Regions from separate parts of the Methylocaldum sp. GT1TLB genome, predicted to be linked through region 1. Evidence: riboswitches for the same ligand, from Rfam matches in the RefSeq annotation. Region 1 holds a riboswitch; each other region holds the start of a gene.
What was found. A riboswitch is a leader RNA that binds a small molecule or an ion and turns the genes downstream of it on or off. The one in region 1 is predicted to bind cyclic di-GMP.

Region 1 (3,247 bases):
AGTCCTTGAGCGCAGGGTCGTATTCGGCCACGAACAGGGGATCGTCCTTCGGAAGCTTGACGATGTATTTCGGGTCGATGGTGTGATTGTTGTCCGGCCGATGGCAGGTGGCGCAGGTGCGTCCGTTGCCGCCGAAGGTTTCGTTCAGAAAAATCTCCCGCCCTCGGGCAATCTCCGCGCCGAGAACCGCATCGAGATCGTTCCGCTCTCTGGCATCGGCGTGAGCGAGCTTGGGCAGCATGAAGTCGAACGGCTTCGCCGCGCCACCGCTATGCTGCTGGGGAGTGCTCGGCAAGTTGCCCACACGGGTCACGGTCCAGGGCTTGTCGCCGTAATAAAGTCTCTGCATGAAGCCCGGCGTACCGAACAGTATGCCCCCCTCTTCAGGATTCCCTTCCTCTCGGGTAATGGCAACCAGATCCAGGGTAAATCCGCTCATGGCCAAGCCGTCGAGACGGGTCTTCAAGATCCGTTTCCCTTCACTGTTCGGTTCGAGACGGCCGAGCCTCTGCATGGCGTTGGCCTTCTCCTGTCCGCCCGCCTTGTGCCAGCCGGTTTTATTATCGACCAGCCAAACCTCGTAGCCTCCCGCATCGAGTCCGCTGACTTCGACCGTCACCCATCCCTCCAGCAGGTCGAGCCGCATGCGTCCCTGCGCCCGGCTGAATTCTCCGGATAAGGCTTTCGAATAACCGAGCGGGATGGTCAGAAAACGATCGCCGCCGTCAGCTTCATAAGCGGTTTTCCAGCGGCTGTACGCGTTCTTCAGGGTTTCGACATCGCCGTGGCCTGTGACCAGCTCCGACTTGGAAACTTCGGTATCGGTAAGCAGCAGGTAGGCGACCGTACCCCCAAGCATGAGCGCCAGCGCCGCCAAAAGTGGAAACGTATTTTTATTCACGGACTCGTACCAGGATCGGATTTATTGGAAGAACGTAGCTATACAGACGGCGATCCCACTCCTATGGACGACCAACGCGCGAACCGCTGAGCCTTGCTCGGCCGTTGCGAAACCTTGGTCGCGAGGAGGTGTCGGACACCGCCCGCATTGGACGGCCCTGTCACTACGTTGAAATTATTGTTAAACGAATGGTTACGGCACCCGCCGAAACCGGTCATCAACCCCAAGGCCTCCGGCATCGCTTTGAGCACGCGTCTGCCGTGTTCGGATGAGCCGGGACATATCAATGCTCTATGGCCAGATCGATCGGATGAGCCCGGGAGATCGTTCCACCCGGGCACTCTTGCCTCTCTGGTTGCCAAGTTATGCCGGAGTCGGTTTCGAAGTCCGGCGGCCGATGGTAAATACGCCAACCAAGGCACTGCCGAACAGCCATACGGCAGCGGGAATCGGAACCGGCTGGACTGTCAATTGATAATTGCCGGCTACGCCGCCCAAGGCACCTATGATGATCGTGTATTCGCCCCCATAAGTGGTGTCGAGGTCGAATACCTGCGACAAGGTCTCGCCGACCGAGGATGCCACGCCCCAACCGAGCAGGGTGAGATCGTCGGAGCCCAGCGGATTGTTTACCGGGGTCGGATCGGTAAAGAAGGTATCGTGCCTAGAAGCGCCGGCACCGGTATCCCAGCCGCCATAAAGCGCGTAGCCGAGTTTGAGGTTGGCGCCGCCGTCGGCAAGGTCGTCCGCCAGAGTGATTTTGAATTGCGATACTCCGGCATCCACGCAGCCCTGGGCGCTGCCGCCGCAGGACCAATGGATCAGGCCGAAGTCCGCTCCATGGCCCCAACCCTGTCCGCCGTTGTCGGGATCGGACCAGGAAAGGCCGCCGACCCGCAGCATTCGATCCGTGGGAAGGTCGGGATCGTTATTGTTGTTATAGTTGGCAATCTGCCGCTGCAGGCTGCTGCCGTTGGTGGATGTGGGCGTGCCGGTCTCGATGGTGCGGCCGGCCGGCGCCGCGCTGTGCATGCCCGCATACCACATGACGGGCAGACTCCCGGTATAGCCGACACCGCCGTTGGTCCAAACGCCGCTCGCGTCGGTGCCCGGCATTCCGTCGGCGCCGTTGATGCTGCCGCCGGTGCCGTCGCCGTAACCGGCGATGTTGAACGTGGCGTGCGCGTGCGCCTCGGGCGCAGCGACCAATGTTCCCCCGAGCATTCCCGCGAGGGCCAGTATTGTTGCCGTGGTTTTCATACTATGATTCGTCCTCGTCACTGTTAGTGGTCGTCCAAAAGCTCGTTAACAGTGATGTCCGCGGCGCTTCACCGTACCCAATGGAGCTGCGCCGCGGTCCTCCCCATCACATTAGGAGGCGGCTCGGCCGTCTCGAATACTCCATAGCATCGAGACCCGAAGCTTTCCGGCCCCGCCTCGCGGCGGGTGTGGCGATTCGGACAGACCTAACGGCGGTCCATCCCGACAAAGATCCCTCGGGCGATCCCTGCCAGCCGATTCCTTGCGAATCCGTGTGTATCGCGTCTTTTTACGAGCCCCCTAAGCGGCGGACCCGGCCTTTGCTGAAACAATAAATATGCCACTAAATAATCATTGCTAATCAAACAGATAAATCGCATGCAAACGCCGCCGACGTGGCAAATCACGCAGTCTCATGGGTGATTCCACACAAAAGTTCCCCGCTTAGAGCGCGGAAAGGAAGGCGTGTACATACGTCGAGGTCTTGTTTCAGGCGGGAACGGCCATGACGTTCTTGCGGCGCTGTCCCAGCGTGACCAAACTCGCGAGGGCGCTGCCGAACAGCCAAACCGCCGCGGGGACCGGGACCGGTGCGGTGCTGATATTCAAGCTGTACTCCGCGATGTTCTGACTCCAGTTCCCCACGCCGGCGCCGCCCAGGTAGATGGAATAAACCTGACCGGCCAGGGCCAGAAAGGTCAAACCGTCTACACCGTCGACGGTGCCATCGTGAGTCAAGTAGCTCAGTCCTACGGTGCCGAACGGGTTATCGGCTTCGTAAGGTTTCGCGGGTGTGCATCCGGGGCAGTTCCAGGAGCCGTGATGAGAGTAACTGCCGGTACCGGAGTCCATGCCGGTGAAGACGGTGATGCCAAAGTTCTGAATGTCGTAGCCGGTTCCCGTAACCACCACGGGATTCAGTGTTACCCACATAGTTTCTTCGGCCTTGATCAAGCCAATATCGGTCTGATGTCTCCAGCCGGTCGGCCCGTTGGCCGTCGGAACTCCGCTGCCATTGACGCCTGCGTCCTGCCAGGCCCCGGCGCCGGTATCGATTTCCGCGGCGAAGCCGTAACGCGTTACTGC
Region 2 (3,247 bases), 1.7 Mb from region 1:
TCAGGAAAAGCTGCCCTATATGGAACCGCCCTACTGGTACTACCCGATACGCCGTTCGGTAGGCGCGCTGCGGTTTCTCCAGGGCGATCTGGCGGGGGCGGAGCGGGAGCTCGATATTTCGCTCCGAGAAGCGCCGAATGACGCCTGGGCGCTCTGGGCGCTGACCGAGGTGTATCGAAAGCAGGGCAAGGACAGCGCCGCAGCAGACGCGGAACGGCGATTGACCAAAACCCGTGCCGATAACGGCGAACCCATCGGGATGGACCGGCTTTGACCGCCCCATGGGTTGGCGGAATTCCAGTCGAAAAAATGCTTCGAAACGATGATGCCGTTCTATGAGGAAGATCTCGCCTATGTTCATCACGTCGGCTTCCCCGATCTGGTGGATGGCGCCGGCGATGAGTTGCTGGCGCTGTTCCGCGCCGCGGGTCTCGATTCCGGCCTGATAATCGATCTGGGTTGCGGAAGCGGAACCTGGGCGAGGAAACTGCTGGAGCACGGATATTCGGTTTTGGGCGTCGATGTTTCCGCGCCGATGATCGAACTGGCCCGGCGTACAGCGCCCGAAGCACAGTTTCAAACCGCATCGCTGTACGATGTGGACTTCCGCCCTTGCGCCGCGGTCACGGCCCTGGGCGAAGCCCTGAACTATTGTGCCGACGGAGCGCCGTCGGAAGCGCGCCTTGACCGCTTGTTCCGGAACATCGCTTCCTGTCTGCCGAAAGGCGGCGTTTTCGCATTCGACATCCTTGTCCGCTCGGACGGCGAACCCATGCACTATCGCTCCTGGCGCAAAGGGCCGGATTGGGCGGTGTTGGTGGAGATATCCGAACAGCCGCAGGAAAACCTGTTGATTCGGGACATTACCGTGTTCAGGAAAGGCGGCCACGGCTACCGCCGTTCCGAGGAGCGGCACCGGATCGGCGTTTTGGGCGGCGCCCAAATCGAACGTCTTCTCGCCGGCGCCGGTTTCGAGGTGACCGTCTCACCCCATTACGGCCGCCATCCTCTGGCTCAACGACGCTTGGCATACATCGCCTACAAGAGATCGGATGAAGGACTGCTTCCTGAAGGATAGGCACGAGAACCGAAGAAACCAAGGTATCTTCAAGCACGCAGCGACCGTTTGTGCGGCCGGCAAATGATGCTGATTTGGCGGCCCAGACGAAGTCCAATAATCCATGGTCCGCTGAACGTAGTCCATGGATTACAAATATCGGGAAATATTCCCGCAAAAGCATGAATCTCGCAGTTTGTCCCGAATATCCCTGGTGTATTTGTCGATTGCCATCGAATAATTACGTTGTATGCCTTAAGCCTTGCGGGATTTCACAGGACAGACGATTAATGTCAAATAAGACAACAGATTATGATGATGTCATGCGCATTGAATTGTGGCATTTAACCTGCTCCCCACATAATGCGGTTTGTCGCGCATTGATATCCGCCATGGGCGCCGGGATACCTACGCATTAACGATACATTTGTTAATGCACTGATACTCGCTGCCTCTTTCCCGTGACATGCCTGTAAATTGGCATGTGTTCCCAGGTAAATTACGCTTTGCTTCCACCGTTCCCCGGTATTTTCAAATTACAGCTTGTTAGTCTCGGAATACCCCTGCTCACTGGCACGGTATCTGCTTTAGCAGCTTGACTTGCCCGATAAGAACGCCAGTTTTCGAGCCTTATTGTCATTGTCATTTCGGCGGTTCTTATCAGCGACGACTGGCGGTTGGGCGCATGCCTGTCCGTTGGCCCAGGATGATATCGGTCTCAGGGACGAGACGCCTTCGCCACCTCCGCCGCGAGGCGGACTCGGAAAGCCGCGGGTCTTGGTATTCAAGACGGCCGGGCCGCCTCTCCTGTGAGAGTTATTCAAGGGCTATGGATTTCTCGAGCCTGCCGCACAACCTCTCGATGTTTCAAATCACAGGAAAAAATCCATGCAAAAATTTGGGGTCAAGAAAATGCAGATCCGACAGACCATTCTCGCAGCGGCTGCCCTGATCATGGCCAATTCGGCCGATGCCGGTGTGTTGCACGGGGGAACTTTCAGCGTTACCTATGACAACCCGAACAACCTGTTGGAAGGACTAACCATCGGTCCTGGCGGGTTAACCGAATATTATGTCGCGAACTTCTTTCCCAAGGCGGTGGCCGATACTTACTCGACCATTGCGGATATCATAACGGTGCCCACCAACACCTACCCCGCGCCGTCAACGCTCGAATACGTCGTCAATCCCGCCGATCTGACCGGCACCGGAATTCCAACGGGCGCCGGCGGCCGCGCCAACAAGCCCACCACGTTGACCTGGGACGCCAGTCAGGATGCTTTGGTCGACTCGTCCGCCTTTATCGCCAACGGCCAGATCGGGTTGAACGGTGTCGTGATGACCCGTGGCAGTTTCACGGGTACATTGACGTCCGGAGATTACACCTTCGAATACAACGCGAATCGAAATGACGGCGTCAACAGCGGCTGGACCTTGTGGAACAACACGAGCTTCAGAACGTCCACTTACGATGCCCGCAACATCAGCGTTACCACCAATGGCGATGAATTGCTCATGACCGGGGAACTCTGGTGGTCACCCAATATGACCGCTTTCCTGTTCGGCGGCGACGGCTCGAACTCCGCCGGTAAAGCCGCTACCTTCACTCTGGTTTCGCCTGCCGTGGTTCCGGTGCCGGCAGCGGTCTGGCTGTTCGGCAGCGGCTTGTTAAGCCTGCTGGCCGGCGCCCGCCGAAAGTCGGTCCAGGCGGCTTTATCCGCTTGATCGCCGAATAGAGGCCGTCGACCCGGGCTGCCGAGCCGCCCGGGGGCCGTTTATCGCGTTTATCCGGCCAATCGGCCGGATAAACGCTCCCACCTTCGACCTGTTACGGACTTATCCTCATGACTACACGCCACCGACTCTCGCGATTCGGCAAAACTCTTGCACCCTGTTTGACATTTCTAGCCGCATGGTTGGCATTCCTTCCGGCAACGGCGACCGCCGCCACCGTTTCCGGCGGCGCATTGATCATGAACCTGGACCGGGATGCGCTGGCCGCCGCCGTCTCCTTGGACGCGACCGATGCGCCTTCCATATATCTGGAGGAATTTTTCGATGCACAAGCCGCGGCGGTGCGCAACAACGCGCAAATTTTGGAAGATCATATTGTGCCGGGCGTCGGCGAAATCCCGGCCACGGGTCTCGAATTCGCCGTCAACGGCGCTACCGTCGACGTCCCGGTCGGCC
Region 3 (3,247 bases), 1.5 Mb from region 1:
GGCTGGAATCTGCCACTGAGGCAAAAATTCGTTATCTAAGTACATTCAGGGAAGTCTTGCGGCATAGGCAACCTGCAGGACAACCCCGCCAATCTGTCGAGATTCCGCAAATATTTGCGGAATGTACTTAGGGCATTTTCATACCTACTGTACGGGCACTCGCGAGTAGGTCGGGAATCCCTCCCAATCGCAAACGGCGTCTTCGGGAAGGGCGTGGCCGGCGCTCCCGGCCAGGCCGTTTGCGATTGGAAGGGTCATCCCAGCGCTCCTGGGATGACCGTTTGCGATTGGAGCGCCGAAGCCCCCCTTCCCGACACCATGTCCCGGTCGAGCGTCTTCGTCGGAAGGGTCGCGACCAAAGCGACCGTTTGCGATTGGGAAGGGATTGCCGACCTACGAATGCTTGAATCCATCCACCCGAGCCGAAGGCGCCAACGACTTCGGCCAAGCCTGTTTTGCCGTACGAGCGAGATAAAAACGCTCTAAGCCCGAACTATCATACGTATCCATCAAAGGGTGCCCGTATGACAGTTCGGGTGAATCGAGTCAGGACTGCAAACCGCTCCGCTCTTAGCCATTCCAAGACGATCTTCCTAGTGTCGCCAGCCGGAATAATCGGACAAATCGCCGCTGGATAACGCGTTTTTCTCGTTTTTTCCTGGAAATGGCCAGTGACACATGCCGCATGGCTGTTGCCAAATGGAGACATGTTTTGCCCGGCCACTCCATGGAACCGGTCATTTTCTGACTCAAGTCCTGCTCTGCATACAAGAGATTCAAGGATTCGCCAGACCGATCACCAACGAACATCGGATTGGCATACGGCGTGCTAAACCGCCATGGCACCGGATAACGTTTGACGTGTCAGCCACTCCGGTGTCGTAGCAACGCTACAAACTCAAAAGAAGCTGCGATTCGCTTAACCTGTGCCAAGGGGGGTACGGGCAGCAATGCATCGTTTATCCGAAGGTGAGGAGCCACCCGGCGAACGATTACGGCCACTGATAAAAAACAACAATCAATGCCTACATGAAACAATCTACAACACTTTTTTGCCGACTCAATCACACAAATTCCCTAGATTTAGACCAATCTTATTTCTACAGAAAAATCGAGCCGCTGACCTAATGCCGCTTGATCTGAAAAAGGCAAAACCATCGAAAGGTGGTGGCGCAAAGTTACCGGTCTACGGGAGCCAGGCTCCTATGACAGCGGGATTGCCAGCTCAAGCCAAAGGTTGCTTTGGTTTGTCTCATCCCCGCGGGTTCCCAGAGACCATCGCCGTCAACTCGACTCTTAGGGGACCACAACGTGAGCAACAAGACTCAGCATTCTAAGTTCACCGCTGCGCGCCGCAAAAATATCCTCGGACTGGCTGGCGTATTTGCAGCCTTAACGTCTATTGTGGGTGTCGTCCATGCGGCGCCGCCGCAGCGCTTATTCAGCGACACGAATCTGACCCTGCCCACGCAGGCCAAGGCGCAGATCAAAGCCATCAAGGGCCGCAGCCGGGGCGTAGCCATCGACTTCAACGCGGTGAAGGCCGATACGCTCACCCTCGAACTGCTCAACGACACCACGGTTACCGCCATCCGCGATCGTATCGAAGACATCGACGGCCGTTTGTCCTGGGTCGGTCATATCGAAGGGCAAGAAGGCAGCAGCGAGGTGATCCTCGCCGTTCGGGGGCAGGCGATGTTCGGAACCGTCGTGATGGACGACGGCAGAATGTTCGAGATCGCCTACGCCGGCAATAAAACGCATGCCGTCCGCCAGATCGATCCCAACAAGACCGCTCCGCATTCGGAACCCCTCGCGCCGGATATTAATGCCGCCGGTGAATTGGCCGGTACAACGACATCCTCGACTAGCCCGTCCACCGCAGCCGCCAGCACCGGCCAAGTCATCGATCTGCTGGTGGTCTACACGCCTCAGGCCCGCGTGAATGCTGGCGGCGTCTCGGGCATAGAAGCCAAGATTATTAACGCCGTTACCAAGGCCAATCAGGCCTACCTGAACAGCCAGGTGGACATGCAGTTGAACTTGGTAAACATGGCCGAAGTCAGCTATACCGAGACGGGCAACATGTCGACCAGCTTGTCGGATGTCACCGGCACCAGCGATGGCAAAATGGATGAGGTACACTCCTTACGCAACCAGTACGGCGCCGATCAGGTGGCGCTTATAACTGCTGAAAGCAACTACTGCGGCATCGCCTACGTGATGAATAGCCTGGGTTCCTGGTTCGCTCCGTATGCGTTCGCCGTCGTGCATGACGATTCCAAGTACAACTGCCTCGGCAACGATACCCTGGCGCATGAATTGGGCCACAATCAGGGCAACATGCACGACCCGGACAATTCCGCCTACGCCGGCGTGTACCCCTACTCTTATGGTTACCGGATCTGCGGCGTGTTCCACGATGTCATGTCCTACAGTTGCAGTTCGCCACGAATATCGCACTTTTCTAATCCTAACGTTTATTACAATGGCCAGCCGACCGGGGTGGCGAACTACCAGGACACCGCCCGTTCCATGAATGGCACCAGCGCCACCGTCGCCAGTTTCCGGTCCTCGACCACGACCACCACGACGCCCACGGTTCCGACTGACCCCACAAGTTTGGCGGCGACTACTCAATCATCCAGCAGTATCGCCTTGACGTGGACGGATAAGTCTAGCGACGAAACCGGATTCAAGGTGCAGCGCTCGCTGGATGGCGTCAATTGGAGCGAAGTCGCTTCGCTCGGCAGCAACGTCACGAGTTTCACCAATACTGGCCTCAGCGCCAGCACCACTTATTCTTACCGTGTCTACGCCTACAACAGCGTCGGCAACTCCGCCTTCTCCAATACCGCCTCGGCGACCACCTCGGCTAACAGCGTCGACACAACTCCGCCCACGGTTAAAATCACCAGCCCCTCCAATGGCGTGAAGGTCGGTAACTCGACAAAAATTACCGGCACTGGCAGCGATAACGTCAAATTGCAGGGGCTGAAGCTGGCCATCGACGGCGCCGTGCGAGCTTCAACCAGCGGCGGCTCGATCTCTTATAACTGGAACACCCGCAGCATCGCGAAGGGCACGCACACGATCACGCTGACTGGCACCGATGCGGCGGGTAACACCAATCAAACGTCGATTCAGATTTACAAATGAAAAGGAATTGCAGGATTGCCTAGGGGTTGACAGAAAAGGTTTCTGCCAAAAAACGGATATTCTTCAGCAAACCTCAAAGAAAAAGCCG

Region 2: another riboswitch for cyclic di-GMP. It lies ahead of ACR2R1_RS12325 (hypothetical protein); the one in region 1 lies ahead of ACR2R1_RS04705 (hypothetical protein).
Region 3: another riboswitch for cyclic di-GMP. It lies ahead of ACR2R1_RS20885 (zinc-dependent metalloprotease family protein); the one in region 1 lies ahead of ACR2R1_RS04705 (hypothetical protein).

The regions. Positions count from the first base shown of each region.
Region 1 is NZ_CP194898.1:1,104,226-1,107,472, forward strand. Features, by position in the region: gene ACR2R1_RS04700 (hypothetical protein) at 1-901, opposite strand, end outside; gene ACR2R1_RS04705 (hypothetical protein) at 1,265-2,161, opposite strand; cyclic di-GMP riboswitch class I at 2,276-2,364, opposite strand; gene ACR2R1_RS04710 (hypothetical protein) at 2,651-3,247, opposite strand, start outside.
Region 2 is NZ_CP194898.1:2,836,438-2,839,684, forward strand. Features, by position in the region: gene ACR2R1_RS12315 (hypothetical protein) at 1-274, shown strand, start outside; gene ACR2R1_RS12320 (class I SAM-dependent methyltransferase) at 323-1,078, shown strand; cyclic di-GMP riboswitch class I at 1,785-1,863, shown strand; gene ACR2R1_RS12325 (hypothetical protein) at 1,946-2,782, shown strand; gene ACR2R1_RS12330 (VPLPA-CTERM sorting domain-containing protein) at 2,902-3,247, shown strand, end outside.
Region 3 is NZ_CP194898.1:4,729,203-4,732,449, reverse strand. Features, by position in the region: cyclic di-GMP riboswitch class I at 1,138-1,225, shown strand; gene ACR2R1_RS20885 (zinc-dependent metalloprotease family protein) at 1,312-3,159, shown strand.